DNA from 4 places in the Priestia sp. D51 genome. Region 4 is predicted to be linked to each of the others. Evidence: riboswitches for the same ligand, from Rfam matches in the RefSeq annotation. Region 4 holds a riboswitch; each other region holds the start of a gene.
The links. A riboswitch is a leader RNA that binds a small molecule or an ion and turns the genes downstream of it on or off. The one in region 4 is predicted to bind cyclic di-AMP.
Positions count from the first base shown of each region.

Region 1 (4,821 bases), 190 kb from region 4:
TTCTCCTTCTTTCATCACCATTAACGTTTGAATATCACGCACTTGTACATCTTGCATAACAATGGCACCAATTTTCATTTCCATTTCTTTATCTGCTTCACCAAGCGCTCCGGCAGCGTTATCTAAAAATACTCGTCCTACTACAAAAAACATCATAAGACCAATTAGCATAGAAGCAATTCCTTCAGCTTGATGAAAAGGCGTAAATCGCGAAATAAAAACGGCGATTAAAGCCAATACGCCTCCTCCAGTGGCTACCAGATCTTCCATAAAAACAAGCTTAGTTGCTGGCTTTGCTTTCTTTAGATGAACAAAGCTTTGCGTAAAAACATTGACCTCTGCAGTATTCATTCCGACATCGTGCAAAATTTCTTTCATTGCCTTAAAGAGGACAAACATCTCAAGTAATACCGAGATGCCAAGTACTGCAATATTTAAAATAAAGCCTGAAGACTTCGTCGGATGAAGAATATGATGATACCCTTCTTTAATCGTTTCAAATGCCATAATTCCTACTACAAGAACCGCCCCTAATAAAACGAGATTAACCAATCGTCCAAATCCGTTTGGAAATCGTTTGGTCGGAGCTTTTTTGCTTAATGCTGAACCTATAAAAACAAAGAACTGATTTGCTGCGTCTCCTAAGCTGTGCATCGTTTCAGCAAACATCGCTACATTTCCCGTTAAAGCAAAAGCAATCCCTTTAATAATGGATATAATGGTATTAACTATAGCGGCCATCATGGCCGATTTATTTCCTTTTCGCAATAACTTAATTAATTCACTCATGCAATCCCTCCGTTTGTGCCTTTGATGAGATTCAATTATGGTTAGTGTATGTGAATTTAAAAATTAAAAACCTCCAACATATAAGTTGGAGGTTTTTAGTCATGTTTCATTATTTTTTAAAACGATAAGGTACCGTTGTAACGATTACGTTTTTACGGTAAAGCAAATGTGCTTTTAACAGCAGACTGGACTGATTATGAAGGATGTTTTGCCAGCTTTTTTTCGTGATGAACTGCGGAATAACAACCGTAATAGCCATATTATTTTCCCGGGCTTTTTCTTCAGCCATATCGATGAATCGAAACAGCGGACGCACAAGACTGCGGTATTGAGAGTGAAACGTAACAATACGAATATCAGGCTGCCACTTTTCCCACTTCTCTTCCATTCTCTTTTCGCTTTCTCGGTCAAAAGCAACGTGCACCGCAATAACGGTATCACCAATCGTTCTTGCATAGTTCAATGAATTTTCCACTACCTTTGTCATTCCTGCTACAGGAACAATGACCACACTTCCTTCAAGCTTTCCAATCTTTTCTCCTTGCTTAATACGAAGCTGCTCTCCTACCGCTTCATAATGCGTATGAATGCGATGAAAAATATAAACGATAACCGGTAAGAAAACGAGCACGGACCATACTTGTGAAAACTTCGTTGTAAACAAAATGATTAGCACCGTTAAGGTAATGAGGGCACCAATTAAGTTAATGGTTAGCTTTCCTTGCCAGCCGGCCGGCTTTTCTCTAAGCCATTTGACAATCATGCCTGTTTGAGAAAGCGTAAATGGAATGAACACTCCAACTGCATAAAGAGGAATTAATTGTTCCGTCGCTCCTTTAAAAGCGACAAGTAAGACAATAGAAGCAATTCCAAGGGTCACAATTCCATTTGAATAGCCTAGTCGATCGCCGCGAATTTGAAACATTCTTGGCATGTATTTATCAGACGATAAGTTTACGGCAAGCAAAGGGAAAGCTGAAAAACCTGTATTCGCCGCTAGCACTAAAATCAGAGCTGTGGTGCCTTGAATAAAATAATAAAACCCATTTCGTCCAAATACACTCGATGCAATTTGTGATACAACCGTTTCATCTGCTTTTGGAGAAATGCCAAGCCAATAAGCTAAAAACGTGATGCCAGAAAATAAAACGGCTAAAATACCGCCCATCAGCATTAATGTATGAACAGCATTTTTTGCACCTGGATCTTTAAAGTTAGGCACTGCATTCGAAATAGCTTCTACACCAGTCAATGCCGAACAGCCTGATGAAAAAGCTTTTAATAATAAAAACAAACTAATACCTGGCACCACGGTACCGAGAGATGTATGAAGCTCAGGTGAAACTTGACCTGTCACTATTTTGAAGAAGCCCACCGCTATTAACAAAATAAGAGCAATCACAAATAAATAAACCGGATAAGCTAAGACAGAAGCGGATTCTGTTACACCTCGTAAATTTAAAACCGTAATAAAAATCACCAGCAAACACGCAATTACTACGTTATAGTGATGCAGCGTTGGAAAAGCCGAAGTTAAAGCATCGGTTCCTGCTGAAACACTCACGGCAACTGTTAAAATATAATCTACTAACAGTGATCCCCCAGCGATAAGTCCAGGATTTTCTCCTAAATTGGTTTTCGAAACAATATAAGCTCCTCCGCCTTGCGGATACGCATAAATAATTTGACGATATGAAAGAATTAAAGCCGTCAGCAGCACCAATACCCCAATCGCAATTGGAATCGAATACCAATAGGCAAGCACGCCCACTGTTGCAAGGACAATCAAAATCTGTTCTGTTCCATAAGCCACTGAAGATAAGGCATCTGATGATAAAATAGCCAGCGCTTTAAGCTTACTAAGCTTTTGATCGCCTAACTCTTTTGTTTTGAGCGGCTTTCCAATCAATAATCTCTTGAGAACTGAATAGTTCACGTAATTTCCCTCCGATGATTGCTTAGCTACTATTCACTGTTCGTTGCTAAGCTCCGTTACAAGTTCATGAATAAGTGATATTATCCCTAAAAAATACCTTTTTATGTTAAAAAAGCGCACAAAAAAAACACTAAGGGTTCTCAGCGTTTTTACACAGCTTAAACCTCCTCTCCAAAACGCTTATGGGGTTAGCTGTCGGATTCGGGCTATGAGAGTAGCCCTACCTTTTAAAAAAGGATTCACCCCAAGTGACAATGCACAAATTTGGGTCCCCCACTTCTGACGAATTAAGCGATAACAGGTCAATATAATTTTCGGTTAAAGAGTATGATCGATAACATGTTTCTTTCATAACTATCCTTTGTTCTTAGATAATATACTCCCGTACAAATGGTTTGTAAAGCATTATTTTACGTAAACGATAAAATAGTACTTAAGGCGCTTTTAAGGGGAAAACAAAAGGCCTTCTGCCTGCTTACAGAAGACCTGCTTTCTTTAACTTTTTGCTTTTAAAACGGCTGCTAGCTTGTTTTTCGTTTGAGGACCATAAATGCCATCTACATCATAAGGAAGATACACAAGTTGAAAACGTCTGACTGCATCTTTCGTTTGTACTCCATATATTCCGTCTACTGACCCTACTTTAAAATTAACCGCGTTTAATGCTCTTTGAAGCTGTTTCACTGCTTCTCCAGAATCGCCTTGTTTTAAAATTCCATTGGGAAGTGGATATTGTTCAGAAGGTGGAGTTGGTGACGGTGTTGGAGATGGGTTTGGTGAAGTTCCTGAAGGAATAACAATTGTTTTTCCAACCTTTAGGGTTAAAGGATCCGAAAGCCCTGTATTTGCTTCTTGAAGCTCCTGTACTGTTATGCCGTACTTCTGTGCAACACTGTACAGCGTATCTCCTTGCTTAATTGTATACGTTTTTTCACCTGGTTCAGAAGGTGATGGATTTGGTGTCGGTGTTGGAGATGGCGATGGATTTGGAACTGCACGACGAGGTAAATTTAAATATACGGCAATTCCTTTTGCATACGATTCACCCATGCTTTTTAAAAAAGCTTCATTTTGAAGAAGTGCTGCATCGGCGCTCCTATCAATAAAAGCTATTTCAGTTAATACTGCAGGCATATTTGTTAAGCGAAGCACCGCATAATTGGCCGATTTTCGTCCGCGATTCGGATGATTATACGACAGCAGCGTTGGCTGTACTTGCCCGTGCACAATCGATTGAAACGTTTTACTAGCATTGCTAGCGCTTCTATAAACATAATCTTCGTATCCTGTTCCTCCACCGGCATTTACGTGAATAGACATAAATGCATCTGCTCCCCACGAGTTAGCTTGAGAAGCTCGCTGAGATAACGATAAAAAAGTATCTGTGGTACGGGTGGTTTTAATCGTAAAGTCACTGTAAGTGCTATTTAAATAGCTTATTAAATATTGTTGAATTTTTAACACTAAGTTTTTTTCATACAGTCCGCTTGCTCCAACTGCTCCTGCATCTGCCCCACCATGTCCTGCATCAAGATAGATTTTTTTCATATTACTTGTCCCTCCTTATTGTTAACATATGCATGAGGGAAAAAAGTGCTACGTATACTAGCCTACTTAGTGAAAAATTACTAAAAAAGGAGATTGAGACATAACGAAATCACTTCAATCTAAAAACGAACAAATAGGATAAATGCGCTAGTATGGATGGCTTGTTACATCGCTGTTGAATTCCGTGCAAGGCTTCGCTTTCCGCGGGGGGGCTGGTGAGCCTCCAATCAACTGCTAGAAGCAACTAAATAGATGAAATCTACGTTTACCCTACCAATAAAAAAATCCGCACAATTCATCGTGCGGTTCCCTCCCCCCTAACATACTTTTGGTCCAAATTCTATTCTGGTTGATTAAAGTATAGATCAGGAGGGTCTATTATTTATAACGTTAGGACCTATTTAAAAAGCAGAACGCCTACAACAATGAGAATAATCCAAATTGGAATGCTTATCAATATCCCTATCACTAAACCTTTAAAGAAATTTCCTTCTTTCATTTTTATTACATTCCTCTCCAACAGTATTTTCTAACGATACTATGATTGG
Region 1 is NZ_JBLTIR010000001.1:795,504-800,324, reverse strand. Features, by position in the region: gene ACNHOZ_RS04150 (cation diffusion facilitator family transporter) at 1-789, opposite strand, end outside; gene ACNHOZ_RS04145 (APC family permease) at 899-2,725, opposite strand; cyclic di-AMP (ydaO/yuaA leader) riboswitch at 2,888-3,029, opposite strand; gene ACNHOZ_RS04140 (N-acetylmuramoyl-L-alanine amidase) at 3,221-4,273, opposite strand.
Region 1: another riboswitch for cyclic di-AMP. It lies ahead of ACNHOZ_RS04145 (APC family permease); the one in region 4 lies ahead of ACNHOZ_RS05120 (potassium channel family protein).

Region 2 (4,821 bases), on a different contig from region 4:
GCTATCACATCATATTAAAGTACTTCGCGAAGCTGGAATTATTAAACTACGTATAGAAGGTACGCAGCACTATTATTCCTTGCGTTTAGAAGAACTTGAGGAACTGTTCCCAGGTCTGCTTCCTTCCATTATAAATATAGATGAGCAATTATTTTAAAAGCTGAACGATGTTTTGTTCAGCTTTTTTGTTCAAAATAAATGTGTCCATGCAGGCTGCATCCAGGATTAAAAGAAGAACGACAGTGAGGGCAAGTCGAGTTACAGGTTAAGTATTCATTAATTGAGAGCTCATGTTTACATACTCCGCAAAGAATAGCTTTTTCATTAAACATAGATTTTGGCCATCTTTTAATGTCGTGATCCGCATGTGCGTTATGACATTGATAGCATGGATAATATGTATGACAGCAATAAAATTTTATTGCAATAATATCTTTATCCGTATGATAGTGCGTACAGCGCGTTTCGGAATCCACTGTGTCACCTTTTACTGCAGGTACAGATTTGTTCATTATCATCACTCCTTATGAAAAGTATAGCATGCTTTTATACGCCTTATCATACATATGTAAAAAGAAAAATGCTATAATAAAACCATCGTTTTACATGTCAGATTGCATGCTAAAAAGATCAGATAAAAATTGATGTCAAAACAGATCGATTAAGTGAAGTAAAGAGAGGAAGAAAAAATGAGTAAGCAAGTTATCGTTTTTACCGGAGGCGGAACAGCTGGACACGTAACACCAAACATTGCCATCATGAAAGAATTAGACAGTGAAAAATGGGATATCCATTATGTCGGTTCTCACAATGGTATTGAGAAAGAATTAATTACAAAATTAAACGTTCCATATCATGCGATTTCAAGCGGGAAGCTGCGTCGATACGTAGATATGGAAAATGTAAAAGATGTATTTCGAGTAGCAAAAGGGGTTGGCGATGCACGTCGCGTGCTGAAAAAGTTAAAGCCTTCTCTTGTTTTTTCAAAAGGCGGTTTCGTCACAGTTCCTGTGGTAATGGCTGCTAAATCTTTAAACATTCCCGTGTTCATTCATGAAAGTGATTTAACACCGGGACTGGCAAATAAAATTGCGCAGAAATTTGCCACTAAAATTTTCACTTCTTTTGATGAAGCCGCAAACTACTTTCCAAAAGAAAAAGTGCAGGTTGTTGGTTCACCTATTCGAAAAGAGCTATTTAGCGGAAGCGCAGCGAACGGGGAAAGCTGGCTTCGCTTTTATGATAAGCGCCCCATTTTAACGATTATGGGCGGAAGTTTAGGAGCGCGCCGTATTAATGAAATCGTTCGAGAGTCTTTGCCTGAACTGCAAAAGAAATTCCAAATTGTACACCTTTGCGGAAAAGGCAATATTGATACAAGCCTTGAAAAAGAGTCAGGATACCGTCAGTTAGAATACGTAAACGAACAGCTTCCAGATGTTCTAGCGGCAACTGATTATGTGATTACACGCGGCGGATCAAATGCCATATTTGAGTTTTTAGCTCTTCATAAACCGATGATGATTATTCCTTTATCAAAAGCACAGAGTCGCGGAGATCAAATTTTAAATGCACAATCCTTTAAGAAAAAAGGCTACTGTATGGTTGTAGAAGAAGAGCAGTTAACAAAAGAACTGTTTTTGCGTGAAGTAAATGAGCTTCAGCAGCAGGCAAGTACGATGAAGCGTACAATGCGTGAAGCAACAAAAACGGATGCTATTTCAATTCTTGTAAATGAAATTGAGAAAATGAGCTAAAAAAGAGGCTGAAACAGACGTATGTTAGCCAAAGTGAAAAACGAACCATTGATCAAGGTATTTGATTAGTGGTTCGTTTTTTTTTGAATCTATTATTTTAAAATAATGAATAAACATAGAAAAATAAAGCTTTTAAAATTTCAAAAAATGTTGTTGACAGTAAATTTTAACAGGAGTAAGATTACTCTCATGAAACGTTCCACTGTGAAACGCTGAGTCTTTTCTGAAAGAGAAGGAAAGAGCGGAGGACCCAATTATCAGGGGTGAATCTCTTAATTGAGTAGGGTTACTTTCTTGACCCGAACCCGTCAGCTAACTTCGTAAGCGTTAAGAGAGAGGATGGTGTAATCGTGGTCGTTTTCTATAACAGCGGATAGTACGCTCCTTTCAAAATATAGGTGAAAGGAGCGTCAGGATGCATTTATCTAAGCAAATGATTCAAATGATTGAATATCGGGCCATGTGCGATCAGCAATCTTTTGATCTAGCAAACCGCTATTTGTCTACGTTAGTTAATCAAAGTTTTAAACGCAGCAGTAAAAACTATTATTAAGTCTAAAAATTAAATAACAAAGATACGCTTAATCAATTATGAGCGGGGGACCCAATATTTTGTACGTATGTACTAGGGGTGAATCTCTTAACTGAGTAGGGTTACTTCCATAACCCGAATCCGACAGCTAACTCCGTAAGCGTTTTGGGAGTAAAAAATTCGTGTCAATCACGGCTTATTTGTCGTGCATTAAACCGCGGAAGAGAACTCTCTTCTGCGGTTTTTTAGTGGAAAAAAATAGCATCACGTCTCGCCTTTAGCTTTCTTGGACGTGATGGTTTATGTAAAGCAATAGTTACTAAGCTTAGAAGCTATCATTTTTGTTAGGAAACAGTTAGGAGGGAGCAACTTGGATATGATCATGCTTGGAACGCTTGCCATATTAACAGCTGCTATGTACGGAATTATTTGCTGGTCGTCTCATGTAGTAGACGAAAGAGAGGAGAAGTGAACATGTCGTTCATTTTGTTAGGTATTTCAGTTCTCGTTTTAATTTATTTAGTATATGTACTGTTAAATCCAGAACAATTTTAATAAGCGGAGGAATAAAACGTGGGGATTTTTCTACTATCAGTTGCGCTGCTGCTTGTTTTTGTAGCGCTTATTGCAAAGCGCGTAGGTATTTATATAGCGAATGTGTTTTCAAACGACAAAAACACTAGCTTGGTAGGAAAGATAGAAACAGTTATGTTTAAAGCAGCAGGAATTAAAGGGCTTAATCAGACGTGGAAGCAATATGCATTTGCTCTTGTTTTGGCGAATACGTTTATGATTTTTGTGGTGTACCTTATCTTCCGGTTTCAAGGGGTACTGCCGTTTAACCCAAGCCACATCAAAGGAATGGATCCGGCACTTGCTTTTAACACGGCCATTAGTTTTATGACAAATACGAACTTGCAGCACTACAGCGGCGAATCAGGTTTGTCCTATTTCTCGCAAATGGCAGCCGTTGTATTTATGATGTTTGCAGCACCAGCAACGGCACTTGCAGTAGCAATCGCTTTTATTCGCGGGCTAGCAGGGAAGGAAATGGGAAACTTTTTTGTTGATTTTGTAAAGTCAATTACGCGTATTTTACTTCCTATCGCTTTTATAACAGGCATTTTATTTGCGTTTTTAGGTGTCCCTCAAACGTTAAGCGGGACTGTGACTGCCCATACATTAGAAGGAGCAACGCAGCAAATAGCAAGGGGACCAGTTGCTTCTTTTCTTTCAATCAAAGAGCTAGGAAACAACGGAGGGGGATTTTTTGGTGTCAATTCAGCTCATCCATTTGAAAATCCTAACGCGTTGAGCAATGTATTACAAATCGTCCTTATGCTGTTATTGCCAACAGCACTTCCTTTCACATACGGAAAAATGATCGGACAGCGTAAGCAAGGCCGCATCTTGTTTGTAGCGATGAGTATGCTGTTTATCGTTATTTTAAGCACAGCGTTTGTAACAGAGTGGGGAGGCAATCCAAGACTTGGTGCTTTTCATTTAAATGAAGCGAACGGTTATATGGAAGGGAAAGAAGTCCGTTTTGGTGTCGGCATGTCGACGCTTTACGCCATCGTGACGACAGCAAGTGAAACAGGTGCAGTCAACACCATGCACGATACCCTGACGCCTCTTACCGGGTTATTAACGCTTGGAAATATGATGTTAAATACCGTATTTGGCGGTGTCGGAGCAGGATTTATGAATGTTATGATGTACGTCATCATTGCCGTATTTTTATCAGGTTTAATGGTTGGAAGAACACCAGAATACGTAGGTAAAAAAATTGAAGGAAAAGAAATGAAGCTAATCGCCGTGACGCTTATTCTGCAGCCGCTGCTAATTTTAGGAGGAACAGCCGTAGCACTTACCACTCATTTAGGAATGGAAGGTATATCAAACCCTGGCTTTCACGGCTTAAGTCAGGCACTGTACGAATTTACGTCGTCAGCAGCAAACAATGGGTCCGGTTTTGAAGGACTCGGTGACGCAACGCCGTTTTGGAACATTTCTACGGGAATTGTTATGTATATTGGACGCTACTTCGGACTAATTACAATGCTGGCGGTATCGAGCTCACTAGCATCTAAGCAGCTTGTTCCCGAAACACCTGGAACATTTAAAACGGATACGTCTTTATTTAGCGGCATTTTAATTGGAACTACCGTTATTGTAGGAGCACTTACGTTTTTCCCAGTGCTTGTGCTTGGGCCGGTTGCTGAGTATTTAACACTGTAATCAAGAAAGCGGAGGATCATAATGAATAAACGGAATTTTGCAAATAATATTGAATTGGATCACAACAGTCATATTCAAGGTTCTGTAGATAAACAAGCTTCATCGATTTTTATTCAATCAGTAAAGCAGGCGTTTATCAAGCTCAGCCCAAGAACGATGATAAAAAACCCTATCATGTTCGTAGTAGAAATCGGGTTTGTAATTACGCTTTTTTTAGCCGTTGTTCCGGACCTTTTCGGAGAAAGTACAGTAAGCACAGGATTTAATGTTGCCGTATCTCTCGTGTTATTT
Region 2 is NZ_JBLTIR010000002.1:573,898-578,718, reverse strand. Features, by position in the region: gene ACNHOZ_RS09555 (ArsR/SmtB family transcription factor) at 1-157, shown strand, start outside; gene ACNHOZ_RS09550 (CHY zinc finger protein) at 177-512, opposite strand; gene ACNHOZ_RS09545 (undecaprenyldiphospho-muramoylpentapeptide beta-N-acetylglucosaminyltransferase) at 690-1,757, shown strand; cyclic di-AMP (ydaO/yuaA leader) riboswitch at 1,958-2,100, shown strand; gene ACNHOZ_RS09540 (hypothetical protein) at 2,173-2,310, shown strand; cyclic di-AMP (ydaO/yuaA leader) riboswitch at 2,326-2,466, shown strand; gene kdpF (K(+)-transporting ATPase subunit F) at 2,764-2,844, shown strand; gene kdpA (potassium-transporting ATPase subunit KdpA) at 2,869-4,530, shown strand; gene kdpB (potassium-transporting ATPase subunit KdpB) at 4,552-4,821, shown strand, end outside.
Region 2: another riboswitch for cyclic di-AMP. It lies ahead of kdpF (K(+)-transporting ATPase subunit F); the one in region 4 lies ahead of ACNHOZ_RS05120 (potassium channel family protein).

Region 3 (4,821 bases), on a different contig from region 4:
CACCAAAAAATATTTTCCATATTTTAAAACTAGCGGTCGTCCACCGTAACGTCCCAGTGCATAAAGAGTCAACGGTCCACACACACCGCCTACTGTACCTGCAAGGATAGCCAGATACAAGTTCATATCACCTTGGTACACCCAATACCCTACTAAAGGTAAAACAAGCTCTGCGGGGACAAACTCAAACGTTAATGCTAAAATTACGCCAAAATAAGAGAGCTGTTTTAGCGCTTCAATTAAAGAAAGTAAAACCGACTCTAACAAAAATTCTCCTCCTCATGTCATTAAATCTAAGACTGCAAAACTATAATTTAGCCGATTGATAGATAAAAACCAACGCGACATAGTTTTTTCCTTTCCCTCTTTACGTATGACGTACTACAAAAGTTTCAATAAAAAAAAGCGCTAGTTTTATCCAGCGCTTTTATAGTTTAAAGTTAATTTGAATAATACCTACTTTACGAAGAGCATCGTATAAAATAACTAAAGCCGGTCCTAAAAACAACCCGACAAAACCTAAAAGTTTAAATCCAATGTACAAACTAACTAATGCAGCCAAAGGTGAAATACCCATATTTGTAGAAAATACTTTTGGTTCTACTACACGTCTTACTACCGTAATGACTCCAAATAGAATAAATAAGCCGATTGCTAATGAGTCATGTCCTTGAGTAAGAGCAAAAATCCCCCATGGAACGAGCACCGAGCCTGTCCCAAGGATTGGTAAGATATCGACAATTACAATTAATAAACTAAGCAGCGCGGTATACGGAACATCTAATAGCCAAAGCCCTACATAAGCCATTACAAACGTCATGACACTTAAAATAATTTGTGCCTTAATAAAACCAACCCCCGCTTGGATAAGCTGAGTGATGACAACTTGTAGCTTATATTTCGTTTCTTCTGTTAAGAAAGACTTAATTTTATTTTTAATAGCAGGCAGCTCAAGGCTGATAAATACAAGCGCTACTAAATAAATAAGAAACTCTAGTAGAAACCCAGGAACAGTAGCAGCAAAGCTAATGATGATTTCCACGGTACTTTTTAATAGAGAATCTAATGAATTTACGGTTTTTTCAAGCGTGCGCTCGATAGAAGAAATCACTTCTGTAGGAAGAGCGTTTGAATAGTATTTCCACTTAATAATAGTTGGATAAATCGCGGTTTCATAGATTTCTTTTACAAATGAAGGCGCTATCTTTGAAAGAGCAACCACTTGCGTAACGATTGTCCGAACAATAAAAAACCCAATAAGTATGAGCGAAACAACATATAAAATGAAGGTCATAAGCACTGCGTAGACTCTCTTCATTTTAAAAGATTGATGCAATTTTTGAACAATACCCTCAAGCGCTAATGCTGTTAATAAAGCAAACACAATCGGTAAACTGTAAGGGATTAAAAAACATACGATTACTATCGAGGCGATGACCCATATTCGCTTTTTCCACATACTCTACTATCCCCCAACTAGCTAAGCTATCTCTATATTTATTGATAAAGAAAGGAACCAGTGACTGCTTTTATGTAAGAATAAAATTTGGATATATTTATACCTGATGTTACATATTATAGGGTCAATTTCCATAATAATAAAGGAATTATTATGAAAAAAGCTACTTATTCTAATTTTTTGAATAGAATAAGTAGCTTTTTAATTTATAAATTAGCCGGCTCTCATGACCTCTGTACCTTTTTTAGGGTCAAATTTGCCTTCAGATTTAGACATCACAATTGCTGCTAGTGTGTTTCCTACTAAGTTAACAACCGTACGTGCCATATCCATGATTCTGTCTACTCCCGCAATGAAGGCTAATCCTTCTGCCGGAACGCCGATTGTTCCAAGAGTAGCCAGTAATACAACAAATGATGTTCCTGGCACCGCAGCCATTCCTTTAGATGTAACCATCAATACCAGAATGAGCGTCAGCTGTTGAACGATCGTTAAATCAATACCATACACTTGCGCTAAGAATAAAGCTGCAATCGCTTGATAGAGAACAGAACCATCTAGGTTAAATGTATAACCAATTGGTACAACGAACGATACAATAGCTTTTGGACAGCCCATCTTTTCAAGCTTTTCCATAATACGCGGAAGAACTGTCTCAGAACTAGATGTACTGTATGCTAACAACAGTTCATCTTTCATATAGCGGAATAAGTGGAAAATGTTAATTCCTGCCCATTTCGCAATTCCTCCTAATACAACAAGTAGGAAGAAAATTAACGCTAAGTAAACTAAGATAACAAGCTTTCCTAATGAAAGGAGTGACTCTAAACCGAATTTCGAAACTGTGACACCAATTAAAGCAAATACTCCAATCGGAGCCACTTTCATTACTAGGTTTACCACGTGAAACATTGCGTGAGAAACGCCGTCAAAGAATTGAACAACAGGCTTTCCTCTTTCTCCAATTGCCGCTACTCCAAGTGCGAACAATACTGTAAAGAAGATAATTGCTAGCATGTCCCCTTCAACAATTGACTGGAAAAAGTTTGTCGGAACAATGTGTAAGAACGTTTCAGCCACTGACTTTCCTTCTTGCTGTTTGGATGTTTCAACGTATTGTGAAATATCACTCTTCTGTGCTGAATGAATGTCTACACCTTGCCCTGGATGAAAAATATTAGCAACCAATACACCGATTATAATTGCAAAAGTCGTAATAATTTCAAAATAGAGAATGGTTTTAACGCCGAGCTTTCCGACCTGTTTACCGCTACCTGCTCCTGCAACTCCAACGACTAAGCTTGAGATAACAATTGGAATAACAATCATCTTAATTAATCTTAAAAATAGGTCTCCCAGCGGCTGTAGGTATGTTACTACACGCGGATCGTTAAACCAAATTACTCCTACAAGAACACCGAGGATTAAACCGGTAAAAATCTGCGTAGCCAAACCAAAACGAATTTTTTTCATAGATGTACCTCCCCAAAGATGTATGACATTTGTATATACTTTTCTGAAAAAACAAAAAAAGACTATTCTTAAGAAAGAACAGCCTTTTACTTACGCTATTTTGGGCTCTTTCTCTCAATAAAGCAAACGAGGTTAACTGTCGGATTCGGAATTGAGAGTTTCCTACCTTTTGTAAGGATTCACCCCAAGGCAGCTTTACTGCCGATAATGATTCCCCCGCTCTATACGATTAAGCTTATTATTCAATTTTTATAAAATTAAAACGATCTATACGTTGTCATACGTTTTTTACAGTCAATAAAACTAAACAGAAGTCTTACTTTTACTTAACTTTATACTGCACAAATATTAATTTACTATTTTTCGACACGTTTTGTCAATACCCATGTTTATAAAACGCTTTCAAAAGACAATAATATATATTTATGCAAAAAAGCTATTGCAATGTTGCAATAGCTTTTTCTTGCTTTTTAAGTCTTTATCAGAAGTTTAAATGGCTATAAAATACGCTTATTTATTTTATAAAAATACAAAATATAGAATAGCCGCTAAGACAATTCGATAAATGGCAAACGGAACTAATTTAATGCGGTTGATTAATTTTAAGAAAAAGCGAATCGATATAAGCGCAAAAATAAAGGCGCTGATAAAACCAGCAATAAAAAACGGTAGTGCATCTGATGTGAAATATTTCCAGTTTTTAACCAATGAAAGTCCACTTGCTCCTGCCATAATTGGCACTGCCATAATAAATGTAAAATCTGCGGCTGCCTTATGGCTCATTCCAAGAAGAACCCCTCCTGAAATCGTTGAGCCTGAACGAGAAAAACCTGGCCAAAGAGCAATACATTGAAACAGTCCTATACCTAGTGCTTGTCCATAAGACATTTGGTCCACCGTCTCTACACGCGGACGTTTAGGTCCAAACAAATCTGCTAGAATCATTAATACAGCTCCGACCACTAAGCCAATTAGCACCGTATTTAAAGAAAACAAATGTTCATCAATGTAATCATCAAACAAAAGGCCTAACACTCCTGCGGGTAACAAACCAACAATTACCTGCATTAAATTTAAGCGATTTGTCGGTCCAATTGCAGCAGCTGGTTTCTTTCCTAATCCTAATAAATTAATAAAACGATCTTTAAAAATAACAACTACTGCTAAGATCGACCCTAGCTGAATAACAATCTTAAATGTATTAGCTACTGGAGATGAAAATAATTCTTTTGAATTTAACCACAGGTCATCCACAATAATCATATGCCCAGTTGACGAAACGGGAGCAAACTCTGTTAAACCTTCTACAATCCCTAAAATGATTGCTACAATAATTTCCCACATAAAGCTATGTACCTTGCCTTTCTTTCAAATTAATAAGCTTATCGCTTCGTTTTACATGCTCAACTATTTTCCTATTTTGACACTTGCTTTTTTATCATAATTGTTAAAACTATGAAATACAATGTGTATTTGCAAAAAGATAAGAATCTTTAATAATTTGTAATAAAAAGCTTACATGCTAAAACCAAAAAACAAGATATCAGCTTTTATTTATTTTAAAAAGCAGTTACTATGTTCAGTATAAATTCTGGTCCCTTAGCTAAAAATGAATCATCTAGACTATTTTTCTTTAGTGTGAAAAAATGACTAAATCATTATGTTTTTTCCATCCCCCCTTACTGTCATCTATCATTTTAATCCAATAGGGCTGACTTATACGACATATCCCCTAAGTAATTTGAAACTTTTTTCTCTCTTTTCTCGTATATAGTAGTATCTTTTTTAGGAGGCTTTTTACTATGAATGGAAATGTACGTACAATGAAATGGGTCACTGCTGGGTATGAAGCCTTGCTGGGAATTCCTTTAATTGGCGCGGGGATTGTT
Region 3 is NZ_JBLTIR010000019.1:17,659-22,479, forward strand. Features, by position in the region: gene ACNHOZ_RS27915 (DedA family protein) at 1-267, opposite strand, end outside; gene ytvI (sporulation integral membrane protein YtvI) at 428-1,459, opposite strand; gene ACNHOZ_RS27925 (cation:dicarboxylate symporter family transporter) at 1,673-2,932, opposite strand; cyclic di-AMP (ydaO/yuaA leader) riboswitch at 3,039-3,178, opposite strand; gene ACNHOZ_RS27930 (undecaprenyl-diphosphate phosphatase) at 3,452-4,276, opposite strand; gene ACNHOZ_RS27935 (hypothetical protein) at 4,735-4,821, shown strand, end outside.
Region 3: another riboswitch for cyclic di-AMP. It lies ahead of ACNHOZ_RS27925 (cation:dicarboxylate symporter family transporter); the one in region 4 lies ahead of ACNHOZ_RS05120 (potassium channel family protein).

Region 4 (4,821 bases):
ACGCACCTACAATAACAAGTAAAACAAATAACACAACGATTAACGCAAAATTTTGTTTTCCCACGTACCATCCCTCACTTCCTGTTATCTGCTTTTAGTGTATGCAACAGCTTGGCAAAATGTTTAGGACAGGGGTGCGGATTTTTCCAATGAGAAAAACCTTCAAATTTCGCCAAAAAAAGTGAATCATATTTTTGTTTCTTTCGTTATATATAGTAAGAGATTTTTTTACTATAAAAAAGGAGGGGCTTTAATGCGCCGACATTCCAAATTGCCCATTGTTCTTGTTTTTGCCTTCTTTTTATTCATCGCAACTGTTTTGTGCGTAACCTCTTATATGTCTTGAACGTATAAATAATATAAAAAAATCGCCTCATCGAAGGCGATTTTTCTATCCTAGCATTATATCTTCGTTTGGATAGCGAACGGCTTCACGCTTTTGCTTAGATAATGAAAACGCAAGCGTTAATGGCCCCACTTTTCCTAAAAACATGATAAAGATAATAATCACGCGTCCAAAGTACGAAAGTTCAGGAGTCGCTCCCATCGATAAACCTACTGTTCCAAACGCAGAAACAACTTCAAACATAATTTTTACGAACGGCAGGTTTTCCGAAATATTTAACAGGAAGATGGCCCCAAACACAAACATAATTGAAATCATCGTAATGGCTAGTGCCTTAAACACATGAAGAGGAAGAAGTCGTCTCTTTAGCAGCACAATATCTTCCCTGCTTCGTAAAAATGCCCATACAGAAAAGACAATCACCACAAACGTCGTGAGTTTGATACCCCCTCCTGTTGACGCACTCCCTGCACCAATGAACATCAATAAAACCATTAAAAACACCGTTGCGTCATGCAAATGAGCTAAATCAATTGTATTAAAGCCAGCGGTTCTTGTTGTTACCGCTTGAAAATAAGAAGCCCATACTTTGTCTCCTAATGATAAATTTCCGAGCGTATGCGAATTGCCGTACTCTAAGAAAAAAATAAAAAGCATGGCAATCACGTTAATGGCGAACGTGCTGATAATCATAATTTTTGAATGCAGCGTTAGTTTTTTATACGATTTTTTCACCCACATATCAGCAAGGACGGTAAACCCTAACCCACCAATAATAAAGAGAAAAGAAATCGTGATGTTAATAATAGGATCTCCTACATACTGAACTAAGTTATCAGACAGTAGTCCGAACCCTGCGTTATTAAAAGCCGAAATCGAATGAAACAAGCTAAAGAACAGCCCCTTAGACCATCCGAATTCCGGAATCCAGCGTATCGCTAAAAAGATCAGTGCAACAAACTCAATTAAAAATGAAAAGATGAACAACCTTTTAACTAGCAGCACAACTCCACCGACGCTCGTCTGATTTAATGCCTGCTGAACGAGCATACGCTCTTTAAATCCAATTTTTTTACCTAGCATCATAAAAATCAGCACGGCAAATGACATAATGCCAAGACCGCCTATTTGAATTAACAGCATAATAATCGTTTGACCGATGACGGTAAAACGCGTACCTGTATCTACGACGGCTAAGCCGGTCACTGTCATAGCGGAAGTAGATGTAAAAAGGGCGTCTACCCACCGGATTGGCTCAGTAGTAGAAAAAGGCATCATCAATAGAAGAGCACCAATAATAATTCCTCCGCCAAAAATGGAAACAAGAAGCTGCGGAGGAGTTAGTTTAATGATTTGTTTTTTCATGAGTTAAACTCCTTCTTCTTCAAAACGGTTTAAATCGCGATTATGTCCGATAACAATCAGCATATCTCCTTGTTCAATTATTTCATGCGCGGTAGGCGAAATCACCATTTCCCCGTCTTTTCGCTGAAAGCCGATAATATTGCAGCCGTACTTGGCACGGATATTTAAATCAAACAGCGTTTTATTATGAAGCTTTTTAGAAGCGACAATTTCGACAATACTATAATCCTTTGACAGTTCAATGTAATCAATGATTTTTTCTGACACCACGTGATGAGCAATCCGCTTCGCAATATCGCGCTCAGGGTGAATGACTTTGTCCGCTCCTATTTTCTCCAGCACTTTTTGATGATACATATTCACCGCTTTTACCCATACTTGCTTAACGCCCATATCTTTTAAAAGCATCGTTGCAAGCACGCTTGCTTCGATATCGTCTCCAAACGAAATAAGAGCATGATCAACGTTACGAATGCCTAGCCCTTTTAAGCTAGCTTCATCAATTGCGTTCGCTTGCACGACATATGTAGCTGAGTTGCTATATTTCTTTACTACCTCCTGATTGCGGTCGATAGCGAGCACATCCACATCCAAATTAGCAAACTCTTCAACCAAACTGCCTCCAAAACGACCTAATCCCAATACAGCAAACTGTTTTTTCATAATGTATTTATTCCTTTCTTCAACTGCTGTGTGTTCTCTTAGCTTATACTTTTTCTAAAAAATTACATGTTTTTCTTAAAAAAAGCGCAAAAAAACACAGGAAGGCTCCTGTGTTTTTTCACACTCTTCCCCCTCAAAACGCTTGCGAAGTTAGCTGTCGGGTTCGGGTTTTAAGAGTAACCCTACCTTTTTAAGGATTCACCCCGGAGCACAATATGTGCGTAAATAATGGGTCCTCCGCTCCGTAATGGATTAAGCGATTTTTATTCAAATGTCTATGATCTATTTTTTAGAATAATCGATTCGATTCATGATACGTTTCACTTCACGAAAGCTATCTTACTCCTGTGGATTTTGTCTGTCAAGATATTTTTAGGGAAGACATCACTTGCGCTGCAAACTGCAAAAATCATATAAATCTAAACTGACAATCAGTTTGTGAAATTGATCAAACAAATTAATAACAGCCAAAAGCTCTAATAGCTGCGTATCACTGTAAAATTTCTTTAATTGATCCATATCAGCATCCGTCAAATCCCTTGGACGCACTCGGTATACATCTATAAATCGAAACAGCAGTCGATCTTTTTCTTCCAGCTCTTTTTCTCTTAACACTTTTTGATTAAGCGTCTTATCGCCTACATATGACATGCTCATACACGTCTCACAGCCGTTAACACCTGCTAGATAAAGCCTGATTTTTTCCTTAGTCTCTCTTTTTACTATATCACTGTTCCAAAGCTTGTCGTATAGCTCATCATACAACCTTTTTACATCTGGAATTAAATTCAGTGCTTTTTCAAAATTTGTTCCCTCTTCGTTTGTTAACAAAACTCTTGCCATTTTTCACTCACTCCTTTTTAATTATTATAGTAAGAAAAATGGAGATTTCAGATAACAAATAAAACATATTATCTGCTGTTACTAATCAAATGAAACATTAATATGAAAGAAGGTTTTCAATTGAAAATTGATGAAATTGATTTATCGATTTTGCAGGCACTGCAGCAAAACAGCCGTCTTTCCTTAAGAGAGCTAGGAAAACAAATTAACCTGTCTCCTCCTTCAGTGGCAGAGCGAGTAAGACAGCTAGAGAGCTTTGGTATTATAAAAGGATATACAATCGATATTGATTATGAAAAGCTGCAGTTGCCCGTCTCGTGTTTTATTGAAGTAACCATGAAAAACGGAGAGCACGAGCGTTTTAAAAGATTTATTTCTCAGTATCCCTATGCTTTATTCTGTGAACGCATCGCCGGACAGGCTTGCTTCATTACAAAGCTTCAGCTTCCTCACCTGCACGTACTCGAGCAATTTATTAACGAAATTACACCTTATGCCAAAACGATTTCACACATCGCCCTTTCTCACGTGGAGATGTCTTCTGCATTATTGAGTCATTTAAAAGATGAAAAGTGATTGAAACATACGTTCACCGTACTAACGAAAAGATCCGAACGATTCATCGTTCGGATCTTCTTTCCACTAAACTACTTCTGTCCTAGCCTCTTTTATTCGTCCAAAAGCATAAAAAATAACCCTCCAAAGCTGGAGGGTATAAATTTTCCGAATAATGAAAGTTTTACAACTTCATTCTATCAGGTACCGACATTTCTGTCTACTTAAAAATGTAAAAGAGCTCTCTATTAACAGAAAGCTCTTTTACCTGCTTGTTTTTTGAAAACAATCAATCTATATAAAAGGGAACTACCTAAGGTTGAAAGTCACGTGAAACCTTGGCAGTTGATCCTGGATATACCGGTTGATATGATTCAAAACAAGTTCTTTCATCATTTCTTCTTTGACTTCTGATTCCGTTTTTTTATCTTTTTGTTTTAAAATAAGAATATAATAGACTTTACCCATTTTAATGGGCTTACTACACTCTCCGATGTGCTGTTTTTTTAAAACATCTATAAAAGAGGGAGATAGACTTGAAAGCTTTAGATTATCATCATTCTCTATTTTGCTGATGGTCTGGACATCAGCATATTTTTTTTGAACGTCTTGAAGCGATGTTCCTTTTTGCAGCTCAGCCGCAACGGTCTCGGCATCATGTAAAGTTGTAAAAGTTAGCTGCGAAAAAGATACGCGCGTTACATCATTCTCAATACGTGTATAGTAAGCGTCTAGTTCATCAGACGTAATTTGTTTACGGAAATATTCTTCTAATTTAAACTGATTTATTAACTGTTTAGTTACATCGCTAGAACGAATGTGCAAGACTTCATAGCCTTGTTTTCTTGTATCTTCGTCATATGAACGTTTGATTTGTTTCCACATATCCTCGACTTTTTTCTGTACCCTGTCACTTGTCTTTAGATGCGAAATTAAGATTTTTTGCATGACAAGCTGCCGCAACAACTCTTTGCGGTAGCTTGTATCATTTAGCGGAGCATCGGGATTTAAGAACCCTTCAACTGCTAAAAAACGATTGAATTCAGCTC
Region 4 is NZ_JBLTIR010000001.1:983,656-988,476, reverse strand. Features, by position in the region: gene ACNHOZ_RS05130 (YjcZ family sporulation protein) at 1-64, opposite strand, end outside; gene ACNHOZ_RS05125 (TrkH family potassium uptake protein) at 392-1,711, opposite strand; gene ACNHOZ_RS05120 (potassium channel family protein) at 1,715-2,374, opposite strand; cyclic di-AMP (ydaO/yuaA leader) riboswitch at 2,499-2,643, opposite strand; gene ACNHOZ_RS05115 (carboxymuconolactone decarboxylase family protein) at 2,759-3,217, opposite strand; gene ACNHOZ_RS05110 (Lrp/AsnC family transcriptional regulator) at 3,338-3,793, shown strand; gene ACNHOZ_RS05105 (peptidyl-prolyl cis-trans isomerase) at 4,082-4,821, opposite strand, start outside.